2 regions of the Sulfurovum sp. TSL1 genome follow, and region 2 is predicted to be linked to the other one. Evidence: riboswitches for the same ligand, from Rfam matches in the RefSeq annotation. Region 2 holds a riboswitch; the other holds the start of a gene.
The links. Region 2 has a riboswitch for cyclic di-GMP ahead of LDM98_RS07780 (bifunctional diguanylate cyclase/phosphodiesterase). Riboswitches for the same ligand answer to the same signal wherever they lie in the genome.
Positions count from the first base shown of each region.

Region 1: linked by a shared signal. The riboswitch ahead of LDM98_RS11570 (hypothetical protein) and the one ahead of LDM98_RS07780 (bifunctional diguanylate cyclase/phosphodiesterase) in region 2 are both predicted to bind cyclic di-GMP.

Region 1 covers NZ_BPFI01000004.1:76,666-92,488, reverse strand. The annotation lists gene LDM98_RS11580 (EAL domain-containing protein) at 1-827, opposite strand, end outside; gene LDM98_RS11575 (hypothetical protein) at 824-1,273, opposite strand; gene LDM98_RS11570 (hypothetical protein) at 1,270-3,180, opposite strand; cyclic di-GMP riboswitch class I at 3,277-3,354, opposite strand; gene LDM98_RS11565 (acyl-homoserine-lactone synthase) at 3,537-4,358, shown strand; gene LDM98_RS11560 (efflux RND transporter permease subunit) at 4,355-7,468, opposite strand; gene LDM98_RS11555 (hypothetical protein) at 7,487-7,759, opposite strand; gene rsmH (16S rRNA (cytosine(1402)-N(4))-methyltransferase RsmH) at 7,746-8,681, opposite strand; gene LDM98_RS11545 (class II aldolase and adducin N-terminal domain-containing protein) at 8,859-9,434, shown strand; gene LDM98_RS11540 (tetratricopeptide repeat protein) at 9,586-10,800, shown strand; gene LDM98_RS11535 (adenosylmethionine--8-amino-7-oxononanoate transaminase) at 10,803-12,110, opposite strand; gene LDM98_RS11530 (peptidylprolyl isomerase) at 12,196-13,671, shown strand; gene ftsA (cell division protein FtsA) at 13,668-15,056, shown strand; gene ftsZ (cell division protein FtsZ) at 15,080-15,823, shown strand, end outside.
Region 2 covers NZ_BPFI01000001.1:1,577,159-1,592,981, forward strand. The annotation lists gene LDM98_RS07715 (HPr family phosphocarrier protein) at 1-182, shown strand, start outside; gene LDM98_RS07720 (PTS transporter subunit EIIC) at 175-1,554, shown strand; gene LDM98_RS07725 (hypothetical protein) at 1,632-2,525, shown strand; gene LDM98_RS07730 (HAMP domain-containing sensor histidine kinase) at 2,538-3,590, opposite strand; gene LDM98_RS07735 (response regulator transcription factor) at 3,577-4,209, opposite strand; gene LDM98_RS07740 (PTS glucose transporter subunit IIA) at 4,352-4,822, opposite strand; gene nagA (N-acetylglucosamine-6-phosphate deacetylase) at 4,827-5,951, opposite strand; gene LDM98_RS07750 (long-chain-fatty-acid--CoA ligase) at 5,989-7,533, opposite strand; gene LDM98_RS07755 (hypothetical protein) at 7,535-7,696, opposite strand; gene nfo (deoxyribonuclease IV) at 7,737-8,630, opposite strand; gene LDM98_RS07765 (hypothetical protein) at 8,640-9,128, opposite strand; tRNA gene LDM98_RS07770 (tRNA-Glu) at 9,218-9,292, shown strand; tRNA gene LDM98_RS07775 (tRNA-Glu) at 9,323-9,397, shown strand; gene LDM98_RS07780 (bifunctional diguanylate cyclase/phosphodiesterase) at 9,470-11,383, opposite strand; cyclic di-GMP riboswitch class I at 11,421-11,521, opposite strand; tRNA gene LDM98_RS07785 (tRNA-Ala) at 11,704-11,779, opposite strand; gene LDM98_RS07790 (peptidylprolyl isomerase) at 11,843-12,124, opposite strand; gene dnaG (DNA primase) at 12,144-13,802, opposite strand; gene LDM98_RS07800 (lipopolysaccharide assembly protein LapB) at 13,913-14,956, shown strand; gene rnhA (ribonuclease HI) at 14,916-15,359, shown strand; gene rnc (ribonuclease III) at 15,369-15,823, shown strand, end outside.

The DNA of each region.
Region 1 (15,823 bases), on a different contig from region 2:
AGTGTTTTTGTAAACTCTGTAAGAATAATATCACCAAATTGATAACCAAATTTTTGATTGACCCTTTTAAATTCATCTATGTCTAGCAACATTACATTGTAGTCATCCAATCGATTTTTTTCAAAAAACTCTTGCAGGTATTGCTTTTTATAGACAGAGGTCAAATCATCTATAATAAGCTCTTTACGAATTTTATAATATCTATATGCCAGGAAAACCAGTAAAAACATACTGAGAAGTAAAAAAATCTGCATCATCCATACAACGGTCATCAGTGGAGAGTTAAATTTATTGAGATGTTCGCCATAAGATTTTGAAAGGTCCAAAACTAAAAGTGCTTGCGTTTCATTTTCACTCACAATAGGGTAAACCAGTGACAACCAAATCTGTTCAACCCCTTCATGCTGCTCAATAATTTGCATATTCTGCGTTGTATATACCTTGTCATACAGTTCACTTTTAGGGAAAAAAATCGTCTTATACTCTTCAGGTTCTTCTTCTGATCCATCGAGTAAAAAACGGTAATTTCCTTTTACATCTTTTTTCAGTACAAAGATATATTGATACTGTTTGGTTAAAAAGGCTTGAAGGGATTCGTTGAGATAATCTCTAAATTTAGGATTATTTGTAAGTATTGGTTCTATATTACTGTCTGTTTGTCGTAGTATAAGTTTAGCGATTTTGGATGCGTATTGTTCTGCTTTATCTATCTCTTCTTTTTTAAGTTTCTCTGTACTTTGAACTGTTGTGATCTGTAAAAATACAGCAAATATGATGAGTAGAGCCATCAAGAAAAAAATAAATTTATCAAAATACTGTTTTCTCATAATTCATCAATCATAAAATTTTGATACTCTTTAGGTAAAGTAATATTATATTGTCTCAATCTATTCTTAATGAATAACAACTGTGAGCGTCCTTTCCGCCAATAAAATGCCCCAACGATTTTCTCGGACATCTTTAAAAAATGATAATTTGTTACAAAAATAATCGGTTTTTTAGCAAAGTTTCTATTTTTAGTATACAAAATATCCTTTAACGTTCTCTCATCTGTCACTAAAGCAATATCTGATCCCTGAACTGTATTAGATAATACAATTTTTTTAGAATGGATAAATACATCTCTGTACTCTTTATCCTTTATATATACAGTGATGGGTATTTTTGAAGACAATGCAGTAAAAATACCATGATACATTTTAAGTGTACTCTCACTATCTAGCGCAAAAAGTTGCCCATAGCCAAGAATGAGAAGTAAGAGAATTTTTTTCAAAACAAATATTCCAACTCAATAGTGATACGTTGATCTATAGGAGAAATTTTCAAAGGACTTAAGATACTGCCAGTTGCAGGATCTGTCCTAAACAGATTTGTTTTTTTAGCTTTATCTAAGAGATTTTGTCCCTTTAATGTCAACGTCAGGTCTTCATTGAAATTCCAAGAAATGGAGCTTGTTAGATCAAAATAATTTGTCCAATCAAGGTTGTTTAAATGCCATACTACACCATTGTAAAAGTCAAAATTTTCATAGCTATTTGTAAAACTAAGATATCCACTTACGTCTTCAAGCTTATCTAAATCAAAAATGTCTTTATAGTCTGCATAATAAAGTTGTAAATTTACTTTATTATTTATATCAAAATTATAATCATAATTGAAAACGGTAAAGAAATATTTTGTATTTCCTTCTGCTCCTGCTATGTTATTTTCTAAAAGACCATCCTCATCCTGCATTAAAAGCAACATCAATCTTAGACGATAATTTTGATCACTATATGCAAGCTCTTGAGTCACACCTATTGTAGTCTGCAGTGCCACATCCTTAGAATTTGTATAATCTAAATAACGTGTAAGAGGTTCTAACGCAAACTGGGTACGATAAAGATATGTTTTATAACTCCAATGATCATTGGCATAAAGGTATCCTAAACGCAGTTGCAAGAGAGAGTCATCTTCTACGTCTCCATTTCGTGATATGTGATTATAAGATATGCCAAGAGTTAACAATTGTTGAGCACTTAATGCATATTGATCCTGGAAAAAAATAGTAGCGATCGTCTCTGTAGTAAAAGGAGTGACAAGCGCATCTTGTCCATCTCTTTCAAAAGAGTCAAGCTTCTTGTATCTTCCTTTTACTCCCGCTGTGATACGGTGGTCTTCTATCGTTTCTTTATACGTTAGTTCAGCTGTATAAGTACTGTTTTTGTACTCACCATCAAAAATATTTGAGCCCAAAGCATCTGTCCAAGCTAATTCCCCGTAATATTGGGTAAAAGGGGTGCCCCTATACTCATCCTCTTGCAGCATATCAGTTTTGAGCCAATCATAGGCAAGCTGTGTACGCCAATGCTCACTTAAATCAATTCCGTAATCCAAATGTAAATTCAGATAGTCAATTTGTGAGACTAAAGGTGTAGCATCCCAACTCATGCCCGCAAGACTGTCTGTATTTTTTTTCATGACCTGTAAATGAAGAATTTGATCTTCTGTTTTAACATAAGAAAAAAGTTGTGTACGTTCAAAATCTCTCTTAAGAGGGGTAGAAGTCCCATTATCTATGGTCTCTCTTTTTTCATCCGTATGAGAGAAGTTGATCATATATGAAAAATCTTCTTTTTGCTCGCCATAATTGATACTTTGAGAATTGTACCCTCTACTTCCCCCTATAAGATCCAATTTTCCACCACTGTCTCGTTTGGGATCTTTAGAATAGAGAAAAACCGTAAGATATGCAGGCTCTACACTGGTTTCAAAAGAGGGTGTCATATAATAAAACTCTATATGATCAACAAAATCTATATTCACATCCCCATAAAGCATCAAACCACTTCCCATCCATCCTTGGGTTATTTCTACGCCATCCACATAAAGACGGATAAAATTACTACGGTAAGGTTCAAATGCTCCTGAAGTCAAAGGATCAGGTAACCCATATCTATTTTCATGATAATAAACTACCGGTGTCGTCTTAAATACATCTTTCAGTGTTTTAGCATGCATTTTTTCCAGTTTTTCTCTGGTAAAAAGTACCAAATGCCCTTTATTCTCATCAATTGTTTTTTGACTTAAATCATTTTTCTGATTAAAATCATTCAGAAGCTTTTGAACATCATTTGCATGGAGGGTATTTGTGATAAGCACAAAGAGTAAGAGTTTAAAACTGGTTAAAACCATTTTCATTTATTCATCCTAAAGTTTAATTCAATCTATCTCACTCAACATGAAATAGGTACTACAACTAAAGTGAAGGAAAAAACGTATCATAGAAATACATTTATTGGTAGTTTGGCAATCTTCTATCAAAGAACCATAACTTTCCGCCCTTACCTCACGATAAGTTTAGATTTGACAATACAAAATATCTTTTTATGACCGTCCAATAATCCTTATTGTATCATTAACAAACTTTAATTCTGGGAATTCTAAATATTTAATCTCTTACAAAAAGCAACTGATTGATGTCAACTTCATTTAATAGAATGTAGATTAGAATTACCCATCTTAAATTTATTAATTTCTACAAAGAAAGAGTCTCAATGACCTCAGAACAGATCTTCAAACTTTTAACTGAAGAATACACTTTAGTACTCGCAACCGATGTACAAGATTTTCAAGCTATCAAACAAGTAAGAGCAGAAGTTTTTTCGCACAAGTACTCAATGTCACCTGAGTTTTTAGAAGAGAAGGGGTATCTTTTTAGCCATGATGATGAACAATCATTCCTCTATCTCTTACGAGATAATACTAGAAAAAAATATGTCGGTACAGTGAGGGTCTTTTTTATCAATGCAGAGACACCTGTTCAAAGCATGCCTATGCAAAAAGATGGAAATGTAGAAGGTATCGAGCACTTGAGTGAAAAGTTACCCATCTGTGAAGTTTCACGTTTAGCCTTATCTAATACTCTCCTCGAACACAAGGACTTTTCGGCGATAGAGCTGAGAACACATTTAGCTATGCTTCTTATGGTGTCAACCAGGATAAACTTTTTCCTCTATCATTATTCTACGATTTTCTCTATCATGGAACCTTCATTAGATCGTATTCTGAGAAGACAAGGCGTACGATTTCAACAGATAGGTGACCCCGTAGACTATTATGGGATCAGAACACCTTTTGCCATAGAAAGAAATGAACTTTTAAAGAATACGGAAAAAACAATGGGAAGACTTACTCGCCATTATCTCAAAGACCTCTGTAATAATCCTGAAAAGTTTTGGGAATTTATAGACAACAACCCCTATCTGGAACGTTCAAACATTCACCTCGATAAAATTTGCCGCCTCTTTCAAGCATATGGAGATGATGTCGACTTATCACTTTTACTAGAAGAAAAGAAAGCCGAACCTATAGCTTAGTTTTTCACTCTATAAATAACCGCATACATCAACGGTACATAATAGAGATTTAAGACCGTTGCCCAAGCAATACCAAAACCAAGACTTATAGCCATAGGTTGAAGGATGAGCGCCTGTCCAGAAGCAAAGAACATCAAAGAGGATAGGCCCAATACGGTGGTCACAGAAGTCAGTAAAATAGGACGAAGTCTCATCCCTGCTTTGTCCTGTATCTGGGCATAATCTTTACTCCCTTTGATGAAGTCAAGCATAATCAATCCATCATTAACCACCACACCGGCAAGTCCTATGACTCCCATCATACCCGGCATCGTCATATGTATACCCATGAGTTTTGTTCCGACCAACGCACCAAAAAGAGAAAGCGGAATCGTTGTCAGTATGATCAATGGCAAGACCAAAGAGTTGAACATCCAGACCAAAGTGATAAAGATCAGGAATAGAGCGATCATCAGTGCCTGTCCAAGCTCTTTTTTCAACTTTGCATTCTCCTTCTCTTCACCCTTAATAATGATCTTGATCCCTTCTTTTTGTATCTCATCCAAAAGTGGTTTTAACTGCTGCATGACCTCAACCGGTGTAATGACCTTCTTTTCCACCCTTGCATAGAGTGAACGTACTTTTTCACCATCCTCTTTAAATATCTTGACAAAGCTTTTTTGATAGGTAAAATCACAGATATCCCAAAGCCGTACCACTTGTTTTCCATCCGGGGTTGTCAGTTTAAAGTTTCTGATAGCGGATGCATTCTCTTTATAGACATCTTCTATCTTCACTCTGACCAAGCCCTCTTTGTTGAACATCTTTGCATACTCAGCCTTCAAAAATGCACCCTTCAGTACAGAGATCACATACCCTTCACTAAACCCCAGCTGTTGTCCGTATTCATTGACACGCAGTTTGAGTTCACGCTCGCCCTCATTGGCGTTGTCAGCGATATCTTCTACTCCGTTGATACTCTCAAGTTTTACTTCTACTCTTTTCATGGCAGCCAACATTTTGTCTCTATTGGGATGTTCAAAACCGATCTCTATATCATTACTTACGATACCCGCCTGTTGCACATAGACATTAAACTCTTCATAGAGTTTTTCCTGATGAAGCTCCTGTGCTTTAAATTTGGGAACAATACGTTCTTGTATCTCTTTGGCGATCTCTTGAGAGAGTCTCTCTCTGATCATATCACTGCCGTCATATTCCAAAGAAAATATCGGATTGATGTATCTGTCAAAAAAGTTTTCAGGTGCTTTTTCGTGCAGATTGATAAAGATCTGGAAAAGGTTCTCGCCCAACTCAAAACTTTGGTCTTTGTTGAACTTAAACCCTATCACCGAAGTGACTGAATCCATCTCGTTTTTATCCAGTATCTCCAGCAGTGCCTCTTCTATCTGTGTGACATAGACTTCCGTATCCTGCAGATCATTGTTGATGTTTACTTTTCCGTTCAGGTAGACCTGCTGTGCATCAAACTCAGGAAAAAGCTGAAACTTGGTGATCTTTACCATGCCCAAAGTGCCCAAAACGATCAGGATCAATATAATGAGAAGAGACCACTTCTTATGTTCTAACAGTTTTCCCAAAAACCCTTGATACCATTTCACCCAGCCTTTCCAAAAGCTTTCGTCATGTTTCTCTTTTTTAAAGGTACCCATCGCAAAGAACTCTTTGGAGTGCAGCGGCAGAAAGTAAAATGCCTCGAACAAAGAGGAGATGAGCAATACCGATATCATCACAGGTAAAACCTGCATGAACATTCCCATTTTACCGCTCATGATCAAGAGTGGCAAAAATGCAAAGACCGTTGTCAGTGTTGCCGTAAGTACTGCTGGGAACATCTCCAGTGCACCTTCTATAGCAGCATCGCTCGGTGTCTTTCCCATCTCCATATGCCTATAGATATTTTCCGCTACAACGATGGCTTCATCCACCAGCATACCTAGGGCAATGAGTGCGCCAAGCAGTGTCAGCATATTCAAACTGTAGCCTATCATATCCATGATGATCAGGGTAATGATAAAACTGGCCGGTATCCCGATACCCACCACCCATGCGATCCGCATGTTGACAGACAGAAAGAGTGCCATAAAGACCAGGATGAGCCCGAACAAAATATTGGAAGAGACGAGGTTCAAACGGTTCTTGACCCAGATAGAAGTATCCGTATAGGCTTCAAATCTGACATCTTCATACTTCTTATTAAAGTCGACAAGTATTTTACGTATCTCTTTACTCAGGGCAATGGCATTCCCCTCTTTACTTTTGTTGATGTTCAAAGAGATATTCTGCTTACCGTTATAGTGCGATATCTGCGTAGGGTCACCCAAGCCGTAATAGACTTTGGCCACATCCTCCAGACGGAAACTTTTTCCGCCTACGCTCAGGAGTGTTTCTCCTAATGCTTCGGCACTTTTTTCACCATTGATCGTAGAGATATAAAGATGGTCACCCTGACCGTCGAGTGTTCCCGCAGGGAAAATACTCGATATACTTGAAATGGCTGTATAGACTCCGGCTTTATCCAGTCCATACGCATCCAGCTTTTTTTGGTCCAAGGTAATGACCACTTCTTCATCCGTGTCACCGCGTATCTCGATGCTGCTAAGGTCATGGATCAGTGCCAGTTTACTTTTAAGCGCATCTGCCGCGTCGATCAGTGCTTTTTTCTCTACATCACCTGAAACTGCAACAAGCAGAAGCGGATACTCGTGTACCACGATACGTGCGATCGGTTCATCCATATCTGCAGGCAGGTCACGTCTTGTTTTTGAGATAATATCTTTCACATCCGAAAGGACCAACTGCGTATCACTGCCGGGTTTAATATCAGCATTGATACTGAAACTGCCATTTTGTATACTGGTGTAAAGGGTATCTATCTCAGGAAGACTTTTAAGTTCATCTTCTATACTGGTGACAACCATTTTGTCCAACACGTCCGCACTTGTACCGACATATCCGCCTTGAACCGATATCTGATCAAGGGTAGAAGGAGGAAAGATCTCTTTGGCAATGTTCTGATAGGCAAAAACAGAGAGCAGCAACATGAAAACCATCAAAATATGGTTGATAATAGGTTTATCTACTGCGAAACGAATAAAACTACGTATCATAGTGTGTTAATCTCATTGCTAATTGTCCTGTATGACAAAGATGGTATCTGTGACCCTGTTCTTGAACTTCAATGCCTCTACACTCTGTTCAAGCATCACATTTTCTGCCTTCAGTACGGAAACTTCACGTACCATTTTGTTCACAACCTTACTTTCATAGTAGATCTGATTGCTCAAGTAGATCTTAATACTTGTCAAGATCAGTACAATGGCTATGGACATCAATATGACCATGGCCATACCGAAAGTAATACCGTTAGGCTTCAGTTTTTTCTTTTTACTTACCATCATTACTGTCTTTTTTAAATCTGAAACTTCTCAGTTTTGCAGACCGGCTTCGAGGATTCACTTTGAGTTCCGCTTTGCTTGCGGTTACAGGCTTGGAAGAGAATGCTTTACCCAGAGCGTGGTTTTTACCGCAGGTACAGCGCATTGCCTGAGGATCACAGATACACTGTTGTGCCCATTTTTTAAAACGGTTCTTCACCAGACGGTCTTCCAAGGAGTGAAAAGAGATGAGAGAGACCACTTCCCCTTTCACATGCTTTTGTTCCAAAGCATCCAGTAATCCCTCTATTTCACCCAGTTCATTGTTGACCTCTATACGGATCGCCTGGAACATCAAAGTTGCAGGGTGTATCTTTCCTCCCGCAGGGATAACCGTTTTCGCGATCTCACTCAACTCTTTAGCGGAATTGATAGGCGCTTGTGCCCTTGCCTCTACCACAGCAGATGCCAATTTTTTAAATGAACGGATCTCGCCATATGCATCAAAGATATATTCGAGTTTTTCTTTAGGGTAGGTGTTCACCACTTCATACGCTGAGAGCGGGGAGGATGCATCCATTCGCATATCCAGTGTTTCCGAGGTAAAAGAAAAACCTCTCTCCTCTTTGTCCAGCTGTAAAGAGGAGACACCGAAATCAGCCAACACTGCGACTATCGGATTTTCTTGCAATGTAGGGAACACGGTTGCAAACGTACCCTTGTAAAGTGTACTGCGACCTTCATAGGGTGCCAGGCGTTTTTTGGAAAAAGCCAAAGCCTCATCATCTCTGTCTATGCCTATATGTTTCAAATGTTGATATCTGGCCAGTATTTCAGAACTATGCCCTGCATAACCAAGCGTACAGTCAACAAAATAGCCTTCTTCGACATCCTTGAAACTTTCCAATACTTCATCTAAAAGTACAGGTATATGAGGTGTTTCCATATGTTTCCTTCAATGCATCATAGTTTGATTGGCTGACTTTGTCTTAGCTGCGTCGGACCGGAAAATCTTCTATCCAGCCTTACCTGTACGAACCCATTATACGCACCTGGTTGATTCAGAGGGTTCAACTATTTTAATGATATAATACCGAAATATTCCTAACTAAAGGTTATCCAAATGGTAGATAAGCATCTCATTGAAGACATTAAACATGTTTCACTCTCTCTGTTTAACAAAAACTTCTTTGGTGTCTATCATGGCTCCATCTCCGCAAGAGTAAGCAGCAGTGGATTTATCATCAACTCTAAAGATACGATCTTAGATGAGCTCACCGAAGATTCACTGGTCAAACTTGATTGTCAAAAGAGAGACTATCGTTGGAGTATGGCAAATCCTGATGTCCATATACACGAACATATCTATAAAACCATTCCCAATGCAAAATATGTCTGTTATACGATGCCCCCTTATGCGACAGCCTACTCACTCAAGCATGGCAAAGTCTCTCCGCAAGACTACTTTGGACAAAAAGTCCTGGGTGAGATCATCGTCTATGACCCAAAGAACATAGATGACTGGATGGAGCGTGCACCCTACGAGATCCCAAAATTTTTCCAAAAACATGACACGCACCTACTTCTTATCAAAGGTTTTGGTCTGATCTCCTACGACAGGGATATCACGGAGATGGCAAAGAAGATTTCTATTTTGGAAAACTCTTGCAGATTGTTGGCTTTATCAGCCATTCTGTAAAGCATCCTCCTTATTCTTGTTGTTCATAAAGTACATATTTTCAGCTCTCATAGAGAGTAGATACAAACAACTACCGTTCATGTGTCAACACTTCTGTAAAGCATTCTTTTGTTATACTCCTTCAAATACAATCTAACATAGGATACCTGATATGAATCAGACACAGAAAAGATTAAGCATCATTAACCATGCAATTTCCATCACTGATGTAGAGACCATACAGCTTCAGATCTTAAAGTTGGGGCTCCTTAAAACAGATCTGAAAATCCAGGAGATCATTACATCCATTCAGGCAGAGAACTATGCAAAGGCTCAAGGTCTTATTAACCAATATATTGAAACACCCACAGAAGATATACTGCAAAGAACCTCACAGCAAGCACAAGCTGCTATGGCAGCAGAAGAGCAAGCTATCATAGATGAGTTCGATCTTTTTGTCACATCACATAGAAATGAGAAACCTCAAGAGATCGATATGAATGATTTTCTTCTTGATGAATTTCCTGAAGAGACAAAAGTAGAAACAAAAGTGGAACAAAAACAAGTGGAGCATAGTGCTTTTGATGCCCTTCTCAATATTGACGTGGACCATGTACTGACTGACAACATTACATTGGATGTTACACAGACTTCCACAGATACTTTCTTTGAATCTCCAAAAAAGGCAGATCATACAGATAAAGATACCTTTTTTGATAACCAAGAGAGTGAAAAAAATGAACCGGTCATAGAAGAGTCTATGCCCCAAGAGACTGAGACATTCATACAAAAAGAACTGCCCTCCAAAGATGAACTCCTCAAGGAGCTCAAACCTGCTATAAAGAGAGAAGAAGAAACACGTTCACAGCAATATAAAGCGATTCCTTACATTGCTCAGAAACTGAACAGTATGAAAAAGCAGTATCCGATGAAAGAAAGAACCTATGAAAAGTTTGATTCTGTTGAAAACCTCTTAAGAAAGATCTCTCAGGAGGGGTATACGGAAGAGGAGATAGAAGAAACGCTCACATCTGTCAAACACTTAAATGAAGAGGGTAAAGAGAGTGAAGCCGCTCAACTCCTGCTTATCTGTGCTGCTTCAGAATCAAAGTTTGCCAAGTTTATGTTGGCCCGAGAGCTCTTTAAGGGTGTTATACTCACAAAAAACATCCCTGAAGCCTTTGCACATATGCATAGTTTAGCCCTTGAAGATTACCCTGAAGCACTCTGTGACATAGCACAGTTTTATGAACACGGTATAGAGACGAACCAGGACAAAAAAAAGGCTGAACAGTTCTACAAAGAAGCCATGGAGTTTGGTATTAAACGTGCCGAAAAGCATTATCACCGTTTACAAAAAGAAAACCGCCGTTTCTTTAAAAAGTAAATTTATTTCGCTACTTTTTTTACCCCTGCATAGGCCACCTCTATCATTTTGTCTATCTCTTCATAAGAGATGACATACGGAGGCATAAAATAGATGATATGTCCCAGTGGTCTGAGTAAGACCCCCTGTGTTAAAGCATATTCGTAGATCTTTACACCTATACGTTCAGTGGTTTCGTACCCCTTTAACTCTATGGCGGTGACCATACCCTGCTGCCGTATCTCTTTTACATTGGATAAAACAGAAAACTTTTCCAACGCTTCTTTAATATACCTGCTTTTTTTCTCATTCTCTCCTATGATATCATTCTGTTCAAATATCTCCAAAGTAGCCAATGCAGCAGCACATGCCAAAGGGTTCCCTGTGTAACTGTGCGAATGCAAAAAAGCTTTGTATTCATTATAGTCACAATAAAAAGCCTCATAGACATCAACGGTCGTCATGACCACAGAGAGCGCCAGATACCCTCCTGTCAAAGCTTTAGAGAGGGTCATGAAATCAGGCGATATCTCTGCATGATCACAGGCAAACATCTTTCCCGTACGTCCAAATCCTGTCATGATCTCATCTGTGATGAGATGCACACCGTACTGTTGTGTCAATGCTCTTGCCCCTGAAAGATAGGCAGGATGGTACATATGCATCCCTCCTGCACCCTGAATGAGAGGCTCAATGATAAAGGCTGCTATCTCATCCCCCTTCTCTTTTAAGACTTCTTCCAACGCCTGCAATGCTTCTTGGGCAGCTTCTACACTTTGGTCTTTGGGTACAGGTACTTGCATATTGGCAATGAGCAGAGGCGCATAGGTATCTTTATAGAGTTCGACATCCCCTACACTCAATGCACCGATTGTCTCTCCATGATACGAATTTGTCAATGAAAGGAAAAGTGCCTTACGCTTTCCCTTGTTGAGATGGTAATGGTAACTCATTTTTAATGCTGCTTCCACTGCAGAAGAACCATTGTCTACATAAAAAACTTTGTCCAGACCGTGAGGCGTTATATTGACCAGTTTATGTGCAAGTTCTATAGCCGGTTCATGTGTGAAGCCTGCCAGGAGTACATGTTCCAATGTGTCAAGCTGTGCTTTGATCTTCGTGTTGATCGTTTCATTGGCATGTCCGAAAATATTGACCCACCAGGAGCTGACCGCATCGATATAGGCATTACCTTCAAAATCATAAAGATAGACACCTTTCCCGGATTTAATGGGGACCAATGGCAAAGTTTCATGATCCTTCATTTGTGTACACGGATGCCATATCACTTCCAGGTCTCGCTGCATCATTTTTGCATTTTGATCAGTCATATTCTTTTCAAACTCCCATTCATTAGCGATAAGCTTATTTTAGATAGAATATTGTACAAATTTTTCGATTGAAGGTAGATGAAGTATGATTAGTTGGATGCAAAAACACAATAAATACCTGGTATGGACGATCTGGGTAGCAACCGTCGCATTTATTGGTGCCGGTTTTGTAGGTTGGGGAAGTTACAATTTTGGTTCAAAAGCAGGGAGTGTTGCCAAAGTCGGTGACATAGAGATCAAACAAACAAAACTCAACATGGTATACAGCAATCTATACAACCAATACAATCAGGCAATGCAAGGACAACTGGATGAGAAAACCGCCCAAGAGATGGGACTGGTCAAACAGGCCTTTGCCAGATTGGCAACACAGGCGAAGATCTTGAACTTTGCAAAAGACATGGGTATCATTGTTTCAGATGCTGAAGTCGCACAGAAATTACAAGAGATCAGAGCGTTCCAGAAAGATGGTGTTTTCGTGAAAGAGATCTATGAGGGTTACCTGAAAAGTCAGAAACTCAGGGCCAATGCCTTTGAAGAGACACTGAGAGAAGAGCTTATCCTGGAAAAGACATTTTCACTGCTTGCGGTAGATACTCTGCCACTTGAAGAAGAAGCTATCTCTGCAGCGATGAATGTCAGTGACAAGCTGGCATACAAAGTATTGACAAACGATGATCTCAACTTCGTCACCGATGAAGCAAAAGTGAAAGCCTACTGGGAAATGCAAAAAGAGAACTTTTTGACCCCGCAAATGTATGAACTCTCTATTTTGTGGACACAAAGCAAAGATACGCCTGTCACGGATGATGAACTCAAAGCACACTATGACGCAAATAGCTTCAACTATACAGACGGAACAGGGAAACAACTTCCTTTCGAAGAAGCCAAAGTACTGGTCACCAAAGATCTCAAAATCAAGAAAACAAAAAAAACAGCACAGAAAGCATATATCGCATTTAAAAAAGGTAGCCTTGACAACAGTGAGAAGATCTCGCTTCCAATGGGTGATGATCAGCTTACAGAGGAAGTATGGAGTGCCTTGAAGGAAAAATCTGTAGGCGATATCCTTAAACCTAAAGTTGTTGGAGACGCCTATGCCACGGTAAAAATAGAGAATATTGTCCTACCCAAGGTCAAAACCTACGAAGAGGCTAAAAAGGAAGTGACTGTACTGTATGAAAACCAGGCTAAAAAAGAAGCCCTTTTAGCCTTGGCAGAGACCACACTTGAACACTTTGATCAAAACGATGCGATCATCTCGGATTTTGTCAAATTGGAAGATAATGTCAACCTGAATCCACTAAATACACAAGAAAGTTTACAATTTTTACAAAAACTCTTTACATCATCAAAAGAAAAAGGTATCATAAGCGTATTCGATAAGGTTATAGTTTATAATATCTTAGAACAAAAACTGCTGCCTATGGATGACAATCAGACAGCGCTTGTAAAAGAAACGGCAAATAAACTGAAACAAAGTACATTTGAATCGAATCTGATTAAGATGTTAGATAAACAATATCCTACAGAAGTCTATATGGGAGGGCTGACAAATTGAGCGACACAATTTTAGCTATTGATATCGGTTCCACTAAAATATGTGCTATCATCGCTGAAATACAAGACTCCGAGGTCACCATTCAAGGACATGGCATCTCTAAATCCCAAGGGGTGAAGAAAGGTGCGATCACCAATATAGAACTTGCTTCTAAATCCATCAAAAAAGCCATCAACGATGCAAAACGTATTGCAGGGAGTAACATTACTTCTGCAACGGTTTCTATCTCCAATGCCTATGCCAAAAGTCTGAACTCTACGGGTATTGTCAACATCCCTCATAAAGACATCTCCATCAAAGAGATCAATCGTGTAATGCAGACAGCACTCTACAATGCCAATGTGCCGACTGAGTATGACGTCATCCATGTCTTGCCTTACAATTTCAGAGTGGATGATCAAGACTTCATAGAAGATCCGTTCGGTATGAATGCCAGTCGTATGGAAGTAGATGTCAACATCATCATGACACAAAAATCAAACCTTTCCAATCTTAAAAAAGCCGTGCGTTCTGCCGGTGTTGAGATAGACGGTATTGTCTTGAGCGGTTATGCTTCTGCTATTGCTACGATGGATGAAGATGAAAAAGAGCTTGGTGTTGCAGTGATCGACCTGGGCGGTCAAACAAGTAATCTCGTCATACATACGGGGAACTCCATCCGATACAATGATTTCCTGGGTGTAGGGTCAAACCATATCACCAATGACCTTTCCATGGCACTGCATACGCCTCTGCAGATAGCAGAAAATGTCAAAATACGTCATGGAAGTCTCATAGAGAGTTCCAATGAAGTTATAGAACTCCCGATCATTGGTGATGAAGAGAGCCGTAATGGTGTCTCCCTGGAAGTGGTCCATTCTGTGATTTTCTCACGTGTAGAAGAGGCACTCATGATCTTGTCCAAGTCATTGGAAAAATCTGCATTGAAAGAGCAAATAGGTGCCGGTATTATCTTGACCGGAGGTATGACAAAACTTAAAGGTATGAGAGAGCTGGCACAGGCCATCTTCACAGGTATGCCTGTAAGAGTGGGCTACCCGGATAATGTCAATGGTCTTTTTGAGGAGCTCAAAGATCCGGCATTTTCAACCGTTGTGGGTTTACTGCTCTATCAAGCAGGAGGACATACACAATATGAGATCAATTTCCAGCAAGAGTTACTCCATTCAAAGGCGATGTTCGAAGATAACCTCAATGACATCAGGATAGGTCATTCACCGAATACCGAAGAGGCACAGACAACCCGAGCTCATAAAGACGAGAAAGAACATAAACTAAAAGATCAGGAAGAGTCAGACATCTCATTTGACGATCTTCCCGATCTAGGTCGTGAAAATAAAAATCCATTAAAAAAACTGGCGAGTTGGGCAAGACAGCTTTTTTAAAAAATTAAATAAAGGGGGAAAACATGGAAGAGTTTGAAATAGATATCGTTGAAACGAAATGTCACACAAATGGGGCAAAGATTAAAGCTATCGGCGTCGGTGGCGGCGGTGGTAACATGATCAATCACATGATCAGCGAAGGGATCAACACGATCGATCTCATCGTGGCCAATACGGATGCACAAGCACTGGAGAGTTCTTTGGCACCATACAAAATGCAATTGGGCATCAATGCTACAAGAGGACTGGGGGCAGGTATGCTTCCGGAGAAAGGTAGAGAAGCTGCACTTGAAAGCTTTGAAGATATCAAAAAGATGCTTGAAGGTTCTGATATCGTCTTTATCTCTGCAGGTCTTGGTGGCGGTACAGGGACAGGTGCTGCACCGATCATTGCGCAGGCGGCAAAAGAAGTGGGTGCACTGACTGTTTCTATCGTAACAAGTCCTTTCAAATTTGAAGGTAGAAAAAGAACAAAACTTGCGAAAGAAGGCTTAGAAGAACTCAAAAGAGAGAGTGATTCTATCATTGTCGTACCGAATGAAAAACTTCTTTCTATCGTTGAGAAAAACCTTGGTATCAAAGAGAGCTTTAGAATGGTAGATGATATTCTTGCTCAGGCCGTAGGTGGTATCTCTAAAGTGATTCTTTCTCATGGGGAAAATGATATCAACCTTGACTTTGCCGATGTGAAAACAGTGATGAGTCACAGAGGACTTGCGCTTATGGGTGCTGGATATGCGTCAGGTAAGAATGCAGCCTATGATGCG
Region 2 (15,823 bases):
CGCCGGCACTGTTTTCTGCCATTGAGCTCATTCTTGATACCGCAACCAAACCGGTCAGTATCTGCGGTGAACTGGCGGCAAACAAACATGCCATACCCAAACTTTTAAACCTAGGGATGGAGACGCTCAGTGTTTCACCCAAAAGTATCGCACAAACAAAAGAGGAGATAAGAGATGTTTAATTTACTTCAACGCATAGGGAAGGCACTGATGACCCCTATTGCAGTCCTCCCTGTGGCTGCACTTCTGCTTCGTTTGGGTTTTGGTGATATCTTTGACGGCCAAATAGCCCTGATCATGAAGAGTGCGGGAGAGGCGATCTTTTCTCATCTTGATCTCCTTTTTGGTATAGGAATTGCCTATGGACTGGCTAAGAACAATGATGGTGCCGCAGCACTCTCAGGTGCGATAGGAGTACTTATCGCCAAAGCAGTCTATCTCAGTATTGACAAAGAGGTGAACATGGGTGTCTTTGTAGGTATCATCATCGGTGTACTTGCCGGTACACTCTATAACCGCTATCATGACATCAAACTGCCGGAATTTTTAGGCTTCTTTGGGGGGAAACGTTTTGTACCTATCGTTACTGCTGTTGCTGCCATAGGCGTCGGTGTGCTTGCCGGATACTTCTGGCACTTTGCGCAAAGCGGTATCGATGCATTTTCAAATACCATCATAGGATTGCATGAGACAGGGACCTTCATCTACGGCACACTCAACCGTCTGCTTATCCCTTTGGGACTGCACCATATACTCAATTCTGTGTTCTGGTTCCAGCTGGGGGAGTACACCTATCTCAAAGAGGGCGTGGAAGTGGTGGCCAATGGGGACCTCCATCGTTTTTTTGCCGGTGATAAAACTGCAGGGGTCTATATGTCTGGGTTTTATCTCATCATGATGTTCGGTCTGCCTGCCATGGCCTATGCCATCTACCTGAATACCCCGAAACGCCACCGTAAAAAAGTCGGAGCTATTTTGGCGGGTGTGGCCTTTACCTCATTTCTCACAGGGATCACAGAGCCTCTGGAGTTCCTCTTTTTGTTCGTGGCCCCTCCGCTCTTTGTTTTACATGCACTACTGACCGGTCTGGCACTGGCAACGGCACAGATGTTGGACATTCATGCAGGATTCGGGTTTTCGGCAGGCTTCATAGATTACGTGATCAACTATAAACTTGCTACAAACCCACTGCTTCTCCTCCCTTTGGGAGCAGTGTTCTCACTTCTCTATTTTGTCACTTCCTACTACACGATCAAACGCTTTAAACTCAATATCTTTGAAGAGATGATAGAAGAGCAAACAGTCGAATCGGATGAGGAGACGAAAGCATTTATTGCTGCTTTGGGAGGGGAAGAAAATATTATTCATACCGATGCATGTATCACCAGATTGCGTATGCAGGTACATGATAGCTCGTTGCTTAGTGATGATGCCCTGATACGTTTAGGTGCAAAAGGTGTCATTCGTCCGGATAGACGCAGTGTCCAAGTGGTATTGGGGACGAAAGCAGAGCGTGTCGCTGAGAAGATAAAAGCATTCTTACGAAGAAGGTAACGATTTGTTAAGATTGCATTAGCCATGTATTAACTTATACGCATTATACTTATAGAAAAAACCTTCAGGATATATCTATGCGTACAGTTGTCTTGTTCTTCTTCTTAGTACTACTGAGCGGCTGTTCTTTGAGCAGACTGTATGTTCCGGGGGAGATCAATAAAGTCACTGTGGTAGAGTATACGCCCTATATGAAACACCACCGTGCATACTTCACAAGAACCGAATTGGAAACGATCAAAGAGGATCAGAAATACCTCTATCTTTATGATAAAAAAAAGAAGCACCTTGGCATACTGCTGCATCGTAAAAACGAATATATACTCTACAATCTCAGCAAACCGGAACAAACTGCACTTACGCTGCACACCGATCCAAAGACAAGCTATAGCGATGTCCTTAAAAGTTTGAAGCGCCAGGGATTTGCGCCCGTGGATTCTTTATATGCTGTGGGGGTGATCGCATCTGTGGCTCCGAGAAGATACAAAGGGGTCAAAACACTTTTGGTTGAAGTTCAAGACTATTCACATCTCCAGGACCTCTACCAACAGGCCATTAAAAGATACAATGCCGATGGGGTCAAAAGTATTCAAACAAAGCTGCCAAAACAGCTGATCTATGCGTATTATAGACGCTATGAAAAACGGGCCCGCACACGCAAACAATTGGCACAGTTGCAGATCATCGCCCAAAAACTGCAGATCAAAACACGAGAGGAGATCTATACGTATTATTTACATGAGGCACCTCTTGATGCATTGTCTGCGTATCTTTCACAAAAGGAGACGAGAGGTTCACTCTCAGCCCGTCAATACACGCTATTAAAAAGAAGAAAAAAATTCTTACAAGAGGAAAAACTCTTCCATGAAGGATCGCTTGAAGATCTCATCGCTGCCTACAAGATCAACAAAGACCCAAAATACAAAAAACGTATCCTGTCACTCATCAAGGAGAAACAGAAAAATCAATAGGTTCACTGCCAACTATTTGGTAAAGAGCACATTGTAAAGATTCAATTCGATCTTTGTCCCTTTATTTTTCTTACTGTGTATCTTGATAGGTACGGTTAACTCATCACACAGTTTTTTCACAATGTGCAATCCTATCCCTATACCTCTGTCCTGTTCTTTATAATATCTATCAAACACTTTGGAAGGATGTTTGATACCCTTTCCTGTGTCCTGTATCGTTAAACTGCTCCCTTGCAATACAATATTTACCTCCCCATTGGCACTGTTATATTTACCGGCATTGCTTAAAAGGTTGTCCAAAATACGGGTAAACGCATCTTTGTTTGTCTCTAAGACCGTTTTATCTATAGTCATCTTATATTGCACATCAGGGTAGAGTACTTCAAAGTAATGTACCCGGTCCTGTACCAGCTCTTTCAGTGAAAATCTTTCTGATTGTGCCGGAACCCCCTTGAGAAAAATACGCAGATTATCCTGTAAGGAGAGGATACTTTGGATGTTGTTTTCAAGTCTCCGTATTTTTTGATTGTCCCCTATCTCTCTTTTAAAAATTTTTAAGTTGATAAGCATAGAACTGATAGGTGTATTGAAGTCATGAAGAATATCTTTGACGAACTCTTCATTGATGCGAAGTGCTCTTTGCAGTGGCATCAGTGAATAGATAGAGAAAAGAAGAGAAACAAATGCAGCGAAGACAGAGTAGAACAAAAACTTTCCATACAGTTTATTGGCCAACTTTTCCACCCTTAGTATATAATTTTCTTTTGAGTACATGACTTTCATCAAATACTTTTCCGATGTCGGCACCTTGAAATAGCTATAAAAACCACCATCCTGATACAGAATGTTTTCTTCTTTGTTTTCATCCTTGTCCACAAAGTCTGTGGTGAGTCCTGCACACTGTAAGGAAAAGGCACACAGTTTCATCTCTATATGGATTTTATCTTCTATCTCTACCTTTTTAATTTGATATTCATTCCAAAAATTAATCGCCAGCAATACCTCTAAAAGTATCAGGAATATCAAAAAACTTTTGAAAAATGATTCACGCTCATACCTTTTCAATCATATACCCCTTCCCACGTATATTTTTGATCTCTATGCCTAATTTATTCTTTAATTTTGCAAGATTTACACGTAGCGCGTTGGCGGTAGGCTGTTCTAAAAAATCCATCAGTCTGTAACTCTCTACAATTTTATTTTGTGATGTCATCAATGCATGAAAAATATTTTGCTGTACCTCGCCAAGACCTATGGTTTGTCCTGCTTTTTGCAGTACTCTTGTCACCGGATTATACGTAATATCATTCAGAGAAAGCAGTTCATCCTCTTGTTGGTATTTTCGTTTAATGCGTATCAGCAGTTCTTCGGGGTCAAAAGGTTTTTTGATATAGTCTTCCGCTCCTATAGCAAAACCTTTGGAGATGGAGTTGATGTCAGTAAGTGCAGTGATATAAATCGCAGGTGTTTCATCTCCAGCATCTTTGAGTGCTGAGAGCACATCAAACCCATCGACCTCGGGTACATTCACATCTAAAATGTACAGGTCATACTTGTGGGTAAACGTAAGGTCAAATACTTCGGGTCCGCGATGTGCCACATCTATATGATACCCTTCCAGTTCCAGGAACTCTTTCAGGCTATCGCATAAAATCTGGTCATCTTCAAGTAATAGTATTCTCATAATATTAGAGTATACAACCAGTAATATTAATTAAATATTATATAAAACTATTTCTTTTTTTTAGGCATTTTGAGCACAATGAGAAATGCAACCAAAATCAAACCGTAGATCACATAATAATAGATATTGTCATTCATTGGCATTAGTTCACCTCCATAATGATATCTTGGCTTTTTACGATATTCAATCGTTTATCGATACTTTTCACATCACTCTCCTCAGAAATGATCACCGGCGTGATGATATCTTTGGCATGCTCACGAATGTAGGACAGGTCAACACGGATAATAGGATCTCCTGCTTTCACCTCGTCTCCTTCGTTGGCAAGGCGTTCAAAACCTTTGCCTTCAAGTGCCACAGTCTCCAAACCGATGTGTACCATGACCTCTAGATCTTTTGTACTTTTAATGCTATAGGCATGGTTCGTAGAAAATATTTTTGTGATCTTCCCGTCTATGGGAGCACTGAACACATCTGACATAGGGATGATCGCTACACCGTCACCTACAAGTTTTTGTGAAAAGACATCATCCTGCACACTTTCAAGTGCTACGACCTGTCCATCAACAGGTGACTTTATCTCTCTTATTTTACGTTTTAAAAATCCGAACATCTCTCTACCTTCTATACTTTACTTCACCGTTCACTAGGGTTGATATGATACTGAAATTTTCATCAAAGATGACTATATCTGCATCATAGCCTTCCCGTAATTCACCTTTAGGTATCCCCATTTTTCTCGCAGGACTCTTTGTCACCGCATTGATGATCTCGACAAGGTCCATAGAGGTATGTTCCTTCATATTTGACAATGCTTCATTCATCTTCAGTACAGAACCCGCAAGCGTACCGTCTTCAAGTACCGCCTTGCCTTCACTGACCTCAACACGCTGTCCACCCAGATCATAGATGCCGCATTTCATACAACCTGCCCGCATCGCATCGGTAATAAGAATAAGCTTCTCCTTTTTGATCTTCTGTACCAGTTCAAGTGTCGACGGGTGGGTATGTACCAGGTCGGCGATCATGTCACAGGTCACATCCGAGTCAAGTACGGCACCTACGATGCCGGGTTTTCTATGATGATAAGGGTTCATGGCATTAAAGAGATGGGTGGCATGAGAGATACCCCAGGCAAAACTCTCCCGGCTCTCTTCATAACTTGCATCAGAATGCCCGATACTGAGGATAATATGAGGATACTCATTTGTCAACTGCTTTACAAAATGCTCACTACCCTCTATTTCAGGTGCCAGTGTGATCATTTTTACTTCGTTCATATAGTTTTCTATCAGTGCCATGTTCGGTGGTTGAACATAGGCTTTGTCTTGTGCACCATGTTTCTCTGCATTGATAAAGGGACCTTCAAGATGAATGCCAATCAGCTTCGCACCGCTGACCCTATCGCCATGCAGCTGTATGTTTTGTAAAGCCTTGTCAATAGCCCTACTTGACATTGTCATGGTCGTGGCCAAAAACGAAGTGGTCCCTGTTTGAAGCAGGGTCGAAGAGATCGTTTCCAAGGCATCCGGTGTAGCATCCATCACATCTGCGCCACCGCTTCCATGTATATGCAGATCGATAAAGCCTGCACTGATGTAAGCACCCTTGGCATCGATCGTTTCAATACCTGTAAGATCTGCTTCTTCTACGATATTGACGATCTTATGATCAAACAAAAGTACCTTATCTTCGACGATCTTGTCATCATGCAATATCTTTCCATTGAGGATGGCTTTCATTATGTTCTTTTACCTCACCTTATTTTTTGTACAGTGATCACACATCACTTGCTAGACACTCTTTGAGTGCTCTTTTCAGTACTTTACCCGTGGCATTTTTAGGGAGTGCCTGAATCAGATGGATCTGTCTGGGTATTTTATAATTTGCCAGGTGTTCTCTCATATATTTTTTTAACCCCTCTTCATCAAGCTTCTCTACACCCTCTTCAAGTTCTATATAGACGACAGGGACTTCACCATGCTTCTCATCAAGCATGCCGATCACTGCCGATGCACCTACTCCCTCAAACCTGTCTATGACCTCTTCTACCTCACGGGGATAGATATTGATGCCTTTTGAAATAATGAGATCTTTTTTTCTATCTACGATAAACAGAAACCCTTCCTCATCCATATATCCTACGTCACCCGTAAGCAGCCACCCGTTAATGATGGTCTCATCGGTCGCGGTAGGACGGTTCAAATACCCCTGCATCACATTATCACCTTTGACAATGATATCTCCGACAGTTCCATGATGCACCTCATTCAACTCTTGATCCACGATCTTTATCTCATACCCATAGAGTGCCGTACCTACGGATCCCGCTTTTTGTTTTTTTAACGTATTCATACTGACAGCAGGGCTTGCTTCGCTCAGTCCGTACCCTTCCAGCAGCGCTGCCCGTTTAAATTTCTTTGCCATCGCATCCAGTGTTTTAGGCTGCAGCGCTGCTGCCCCTGATATAAATGCACGTACATGGTTAAACCACATAAAATACCATGGAAGTTTCGCTTTGGCTAAAGCATTATAGACATCGGGAATACCAAAAAAGAGTGTCACCCGTTTTAACAGCGTCTGTTTAAAGATGTTGGAAAAAGGCTGTATCGATTTGATGATCACGATACTCATGCCTACATACAGAGGAAGCATCACAGCGATGGAAAATGTGAAAGAGTGGAACATGGGAAGAAATACGATCCCCCTGTCTCTGGGTGTCACATCAATGTGCCTCATCCCGGAACTTCCGTTTGAAAAGAGGTTCTTATGGCTTAACATCGCCCCTTTGGGTTTTCCTGTTGTACCTGAAGTATAAATGATCACTGCTGTATCTTCCAAGGCAGTATCTGTATGGGCTACAGACAGGTCTGTTTTTAATGCTTCATCAAAAGTGTAGTGTTGTTCTCCCCGGACACGCTTCTCCCCTTCCCAAACCAGTAACCTACATACGTGACCTGCTTTAGAGCTGTTGACAACTTTCTCGTGGAGTGCAGATGCTACAAGAACCGATGCCCCGCTGTCTTCTAAAATATACGTCAGTTCCTCTTCTTTCAAAAAGGTGTTGATCGGTACGACAACCGCCCCTAGTTTTGAAGCGGCAAAGATCGTATAGATGAACTCCGGAGAGTTACGTAAAAAAAATGCGATCTTGTCACCCTTTTTTACCCCTTTGTGCGCAAAAAAAGCAGCCAACTTGTCTGCAGCTGTTAAAATATCGCTATAGGTGATTTTCTCTTTATCCACAAAGAGTGCAACTTTCTTGCCCCGTTTTCTTGCCTGAAAGGTGATCAGTTCATAAAAGTTGCTAAACTTGTAATCCATCTTAATACTCGTAAGATATACCCATCGAGGTTAAGAATGCACCACCTTCGGAAAACCCATCAACATTTGCAAGTACCGGGTTCATTGACTGCTCGGGGAACGTATACCCGACTGCCATCACCACCGGACCTGTGATCACACCTAGTGCCAAACCTTTCAGCATTTCCCCATCCTTTTTTCTGCCTCTTACAAACATGATATATTTATGCTTCGACCAACCCGTAAAGTGCAGTGATCTCCTGCGCCCAGATCGATTCATCGATCGTCTCCAGGACAAGGGGTATGTCATCCATACGCGGGTCATTCATAATGAATTTAAAAGCATCCCATCCGATCTCTCCCTGACCTAACGAGTCATGCCTGTCCACTCTTGAACCCAACTTCGGTTTGGAATCATTGATATGCATACCCATAAGATACTCTCTTCCTACGACTTTATCAAAACTGCTCCATGTTTCATCATAGGTCTCTCTCGTACGGATATCATATCCTGCTGTGAACATATGACAGGTATCGATACAAACGCCTACCCGGCTTTTATTCTCTACCTTATCTATGATGTGTGCCAAATGTTCAAACTTATACCCAAGATTGGATCCCTGTCCTGCGGTATTTTCTATGACCAGTTTGACATTGGAATCTTTTGTCGCTTCTATGGCTCTATTTAAGGATTCTGCTATCACATCAAGACACTGCAGCTCTGCGTGCATGAGCTTGTCATGGTATTCAGGGTCTTTTTTAGGGATCTTAGTCAAATGCGATCCCGGGTGGAAATTAAGCCTGTCAAGCCCCAGGATACGGCAACGTTCCAACTCATCAATAAAGGCATCTCTTGATTTTTCGAGTTTGTCTGCTTCAGGATGTCCCAGATTGATAAGGTAAGAGTCATGCGGTAAAATGTGTTTAGGCAAGATACCAGAAGCCTCAAGATTTTGATGAAATGCATCTATCGTTTTTGTCTCTAAGGATTTTGCAACCCATTGTCTTTGGTTTTTCGTAAAAAGTGCAAAGGCTTTCGCTCCTATGGCCATTGCATTGAGTGGTGCATTATCTACACCTCCGCTTGCACTTACATGTGCACCGACATATTTTGTCATCGTTGTACCTTAATATTGTTTTTTCACTTGTATAAGTATAGAATTGATTGTATCACGGAAAATAATCTGCTTGTTTAAAACACTATAATCGATGTTGTATTTATCTTCTTTTACGATCTTCTGTGTAAACCCGTCACCCTTTTTTTCTAATCCGGTACCGTTCAACAGAGGTCTACCTCTAAATATATTGTCCAGTATATCATCCGGGTACATAGCACTGAGCACTTCTTTGTTAAAGGCACGTTTCCCCATACATTCCAACAGACTCATACATACTGAAGTCCCGGATATCTCCAGAGACATGAGTGGATGCCCACTGCTGTAGATCTCGATTTTCAACGCCTCTTCATTCTCATAGATGAACCCCATATCTGCATACTTAAAGGTAGGGGTTTTAAATATGATGTAGGCAGAATTTTGTTGTACATACTCTTTAGATGCACAGCCACTCAAAAGAAAAGCCGTAATAAAAATCCAAACGGTTCTTTTAAAATCCATATTTTTTTCCTTATTTTAGATAAATTATATCCTATCTTAAGAGATTTTTAAGCGCCCTATCTATATAATGCCATCCACAAGTTACAGATGGCCCCATCGTCTAGCGGTTAGGATCCATGGTTTTCATCCATGTTACCGGAGTTCGAGTCTCCGTGGGGTCACCATTTTTAACTTGTAATCTATCAACATTATGTGGCCCCATCGTCTAGCGGTTAGGATCCATGGTTTTCATCCATGTTACCGGAGTTCGAGTCTCCGTGGGGTCACCATCCATTTAATTAACCCTATACTGTTCTATTGTATACAAAATCCCATTGAATAAACATCAGGTAAGCCTTAACCTATATCATAGCGATGAAATCATCAACACTACTCAAAGTTTTCCTATGGATTGCCTCCAGGAAGAGTCTTTCAAATGCCTCATCAATCACTGGTCCTGAGAAATAATACCCCTGTAAAATATCGCATTTTTGATCTACAAGAAACTTGCGCTGTTCTTCATTCTCAATCCCCTCGGCAACGATCTTCAACTTGAGGTTTTTAGCGATGGTAAAGATCGTTTCAACAAAACATTTGTCTTCACCCTCTTCAAGATGATGCAATTCAGAGATAAACGACTTGTCGATCTTGATCTCATTGATAGGTAACTGTCGAAGATAACTTAAAGAGGAGTACCCTGTTCCAAAGTCATCCATTGAAAAACGAATACCGTAATTTTGAAGGATCTTCATGTTTTTGATCAGTTTTGTGATATCTTCTGCAACGGAAGTCTCTGTGATCTCAAAGACGATCTTTGAGCGTTGTTCTTTGCTAAGATAGGTGTCACAAAGATGTTTCACATCATTGATAAAATGATAATGAAAAAGCTGTCTCATGCTGACGTTAATAGACATCTGTTGCAACAAAATACCCTTTTCTTCCCATTCTTTCAATGTGAGAAATGCCTCTTTTAATATATAAAATCCCAACTCTATAATGAACCCCGTTTTTTCCGAGATCGGTATAAATTCAGTCGGAGTGACCTCTCCCAATGTTTCGTTATCCCAACGGGAAAGGACTTCACAACCGATAATTTCATTCTCCGCATTGTACTGTGGCTGGTAGGTCAATGTTATTTCATTGTTTTGAAGCGAGAAATGCAATAAACGTTCTATCTCAAGTTTCCATTCGACATGCTTTGCAAGTGTCTCATTGAAGAAGATAATGCCGTTTCTTCCCTTCCCTTTGGCCTCATACATGGCGATGTCCGCTTCTTTGATAAAATTACCGGCTTCCATCTTCGGGTCACTGATAATACTCACACCGATACTCGCACTGATATATAAATAATGCTCTTCTATATGGTAACTTTCTCTGATCAATGCCAGTAACTCCTCTGCAAACTGAGAGGCATGATGAAGACACTCCTGCTCAGTTGCGAAGGAAGTACTCAGAACACAAAACTCATCTCCGCCAAGACGGGATACAAAATTGTGGTGCTGTTTACTCAAAGCGCGCATACGGTCTGCTGCCTGACAAAGCAGCATATCTCCGATATCATGGCCCAAAGTATCATTAATGGTCTTAAAATGATCAAGATCGATCAATAACAGATAAATATGTTGATGATCGTGTTTTTGGCTTTTCATAGCGTCATTCAAAAGTTCGATAAAATAGCGTCTGTTCCCGAGTGTCGTCAAAGCATCATGATAAGCCTGGAATTGACTTTTAATGAGATAATTAAAGGTATTGTGCGCGGCATAGAGCAAAACACCGCCTAAAACGATCGTAAAAAAAGCCAATAGATAGCTGTAAAACTCACCTACCAGGATAAAATAGATGGTCAAAGGCAGCATCAGTGTGACCAGAGTAAACAGAGCGAGCTTTTTTTGTGAAGCCAAAATGGTTGCCGAAACAACTGTAACGCCCAATTGTGTTGCTATGGCTACATAATGTAATTCTATATCATTGCGTGATGTATAGATCAGAAACATGATCGTCCAAACAGAGAAATAACTGAATAGAAAGTATCTCAGCTGCCCAAGCCATTGTTCTTTTTGCTGCATGTTAAGATCATGCTCTAAGAAACTCCTATGTAATCTATATCCCCAATATGAGAGTACCAATACAAAAGAAAACCATAAAAGTTCAGGAAGAAACGAATAAGAGTAGAGCCACCCCATATACAGATACCCCATGCCGGTACCGACAAACAGTGCGATCACCACAAGTATCTGTTTGTGCATAAAATCATAAAAGTGCATATTGTCGAGCATGGCATACCTTGAAATAGTTCTTAAGTTGTTCTACTGATTGTGTGACCTGGCGATCTTTTCATTCGCTATATGACATAATAGCATTCAAGACCCATGGCTTTCTGACCCCATCTCACGACAGGTGTAGCATGTTTACAAAAGTATCATGTATTATAAATCATTTACATTAATTTAATATGACAATTCTAAACATAATGCATTATATTTACTTATGCTGTTTTTAGTGTATCAAAAAGGTTACACCGAATCCATATACGTATGATCTATTTTAGCATATTTATAGATGTTCGGAAAGTGCAGTTGGATGATTCCATGAAGTTTGGTGGAGCATAACGGGATCGAACCGATGACCTCTTCGCTGCCAGCGAAGCGCTCTCCCAGCTGAGCTAATGCCCCAAAGATGTGAACATAGGATTCTAGCACAAGATAGGTATATTTTACCTATCTTGTGCAGAGTTTTTACGCACGTTCTGTTATTTCAAGCAGATGGTACCCAAATTGTGTTTTCACAGGACCGTGTACTTTACCCACCTCATCGTTAAAAACGACTCTGTCGAACTCCGGTACCATTTGTCCCTGGCCAAATCTTCCAAGATCTCCGCCTCTTGCACCTGAAGGGCAAGTGGAATTCTGCTTTGCTGCATCTTCAAAGGTGATCTCCCCTGCATTTATCTTCTCTTTGAGGCTCTTACAGAGTGCTTCGTCATTGACCAATATGTGTCTTGCTGATGCTGTTGCCATTTTCTTTCCTTCTCAACGATTAATGAAGTGAGTCATACGCTACTAGCTCACCTTTTTTCAGTCTTGGAAGTATATCCAGTTTTATCTTTTTAAGCAAAAATGTTTTCTTCTCTGCCGCTATCGCTGTATCTCTTGGTATACTCTGCAATTTATTTCTATAGTGTATCGTAAGTATGTTGATTAGGGCACTATTGAGCTCCTTTTCATCCATTGCTTTGATACTCTCATTTATACTTAAACCTACCAGCCCGGGGTGCTCGTCTTCCCCATTGATCAATGCTGTAAAAAGTGCGGTGTACTCCCCCAACATGGTCGTATCCATCACGCTAAGTACATTATCTATAAGGTTAGGATTTTCGATGAGTGTTTTTAAAATACTTAAATATCCTATATCATCTCTTTTTTGTGTAAAACTTTCTCTTGCCCTGGCTACATTGGCCTCTTTACCAAAAAGAGAAGGGGCTACACCCACCAATGTCGCTGCCATGGGAATATACGCATCTTTGATGATCTGGCTGAGTGTCTCCAAATACTGTTTCAGGGCGCCGAAGGCGGCTTCTTTGGCTCGAGGGTCATTGAGATTATACATAGATACGATCATCTCCAGCACAAAAGGGATCAACGGTTTGGCATTGCGAAGCAATTTCGCTACGCTCTCACTCTGCCCTTTGGCTATGAGGTCTGCAGGATCCTGTCCGTCAGGGAAAAGTACTACACCGCCATCAAAACCTGCCACTGACAACATCTGGGCCGCTTTCAGTGCTGCGGCTATACCCGCCTTGTCACCGTCGTACGCCAGGATCACTTTTGGATCTCCTTTGCGCAGCAGAGGCAAATGCTCCGGCGTCAATGCGGTTCCCATCCCGGCGACCGCTTCTTTAAAGCCTGCCTGATGGAACATCACTACATCTAAATACCCTTCACATACAATGATCTTTTTGTTCTTATAGATGCTCTCTTTTGCCAAATGATACCCATAAAGGAGTCTCGACTTATTGAAGAGTTTTGTTTGAGGAGAGTTGATGTACTTTGCAGGATGGTTCGTAATGGTCCTGCCGCCAAACCCGACCAAAGAACCGCTGGTAGAATAGATAGGAAAAGTGATCCTCTCCACCAAACGTGCATAATAACCGCTGCCGTTTTCATTTTGGGCGATGATCCCTGCTTCTGCTGCCTTGGGCAAAGGAAGCAGAGTCCTTTGCAGAAACTGCATCACTTCACCTCCGCTTGGCACATATCCTATCTCAAACGTTTCAATGGAATTTTGGGATATGCCTCTGTCAAGCAGATACTTCATCGCTGTTTCATTGTGATGAAGGTTTTTCACATACCAATGACCTACGGCTTCAAGTACACGTTTTGCATCAGAGTAGTCCGAGCTTCCTTTGCTGTAGGTCAATGAAAAGTTATGCATGGAAGCAAGTTTTTCTATCGCTTCAGGATAGGAGAGTTTTTCCAGCTCCATCACGAATTTAATGCTGTCTCCCCCTACGCCACAACCAAAACAGTGATAGATCTGTTTACTCGGGCTGACAACAAAAGAAGGGGTTTTTTCTCCATGAAAAGGACAGTTGGCTTTGTAGTTCGCTCCGGCTTTACGCAGCTCTATGAAGCTACCTATCACATCTACAATGTCAATACTGTTTTTTAAAGATTCTATCGAGGCATTATCTATCATTCTAAAATTATATCTAATTAGATATAATTTAAGGACGTAAACAGAGTAAAGCGCCTGTAACTGGTTATTTTAACCTTTCCCCCATTGCTTTGTTTCTCTTAAGGATTATTTTGGAACATATATTACCTGCGTATAATGACCCTCTTTTCAGTATTATGCTTATTGTTGTGATCTCTCTCATCATCGCACTCGTTACCTATGGATGGGGGCTGCATAAACAGCAAAAAGAGGAAGGGAACCTGCTCAAGTTCCTAGAAAAATTTGACACTGCCGAGTGTGCTTTGGAAACCGCGGACATGCCTTTTGAGCCTCATATGCTTAAACCGCTTACCCTACTGGCAAAAGCATTTGAAAATGCCGGAGAGTATCACAAGGCTATCAGTATTTATCTGTTCCTGATTAAAAACATTACCCATGATTCAGGGAAAATAGAACTGATGGAACGTCTGGGCAGTACCTATCTTCATGCAGGGTTTCTGGAACGATCCCAATCCATTTACACAGAAGTTCTACGCAAGAAACCCCGTAATGTTCAAGCCCTTTATGAATTGGGGATCGTCTATGAGATTATGCAAAAATACGATAAAGCCAAAGAGGTCTTAGGCCCTCTGACAATGCTAGGAGAAGAGACAACATCACTTGAAAAATTTCTGGATCTTTCAGAACTCCTTGTCAATAAGACCTTAGCCATACCGGAAAAAGTGGAAAGACTCAAACAGCTCTTAAAAGAGGCCCCGAGCCTCTACAGGCACATCATCAAAGCACTTTTATTCCTTGATACCAAAAGTGCCTGGGAGAGCATTGATCCCGAACGCATCAAAGAGCTTCTTGACGTCCTTTGGTTCTTACCGAATTCACAACTCGATTTAGATATAATCACATCAAATAAACAGCTGCAAACACTTTACTATGCGAAAGGTTATCTGCAAAAACCTGCAAAAGAAAGTGGTATTTTCAGTGTAGATATGTTAGCTACTGCAAGAGAAAATGGCTTTGAAGAGGGAGACCTGGTCTTCTCCTATCTCTGTCAAAAATGTAAACAGAGTTTCCCTGTCTCTTTCAAGCGCTGTCCGAATTGTATGGCGATAAATTCTGTTAAAGTTGAGGAAAAAATTGCAAAATCAAGCCCGAAAACAGATTACTCTTTACTCTGATGGTTCCAGCCTGGGAAATCCAGGCCCCGGCGGCTATGCGGGTATTTTGGAATTCAAGGGAGTCCGTAAAGAGTACTTTGGCGGAGATGCGCATACCACCAACAACCGTATGGAACTTCAGGCTGTGATAGAGGGGCTGAAGCTTCTGAAAGAGCCTTGTGATGTAGAGATCATCTCTGACAGCTCTTATGTGGTCAAAGCCATCAATGAATGGCTGGACGGATGGGTGCGCAAGAACTTTGCCAAAGTGAAGAATGTAGACCTATGGAAAGAGTATCTTGAAATATCAAGCCCTCACACTATATGCGGCACTTGGGTCAGAGGGCATAATGGCCATCCTGAAAATGAACGTTGTGACGAACTGGCCCGTAATGAAGCAGAAAGAATAAAATTAACACTATAGGAGAAATCTATGAATGATTACAGTCAACTGGAAGAACGACTGAACTATACATTTAAAAATAAGCAATTGATTATTGAGGCTCTGACCCATAAGAGTTACAAAAAGCCTTACAATAATGAGCGGCTTGAATTTTTGGGAGATGCCGTACTCGACCTCATTGTAGGAGAGTACCTTTTCTCCAAATTCCCCAATTCGAATGAAGGTGTACTTTCAAAGATCCGTGCTTCACTGGTCAACGAAAGCGGTTTCACACTTTTGGCCAGAAGACTCGATCTGGGTTCCTATATCTACCTTTCACTGGCAGAAGAGAACAACAACGGTCGCAACAAACCTTCCTTGCTTTCCAATGCCTTTGAAGCGATCATCGGTGCGATTTACCTTGAAGCCGGTTTAGCTACGGCCAAAGAGATATCGATCAAACTCCTGGAAGAGAGTCATCCAAAAATCGACCTTGACTCTCTCTC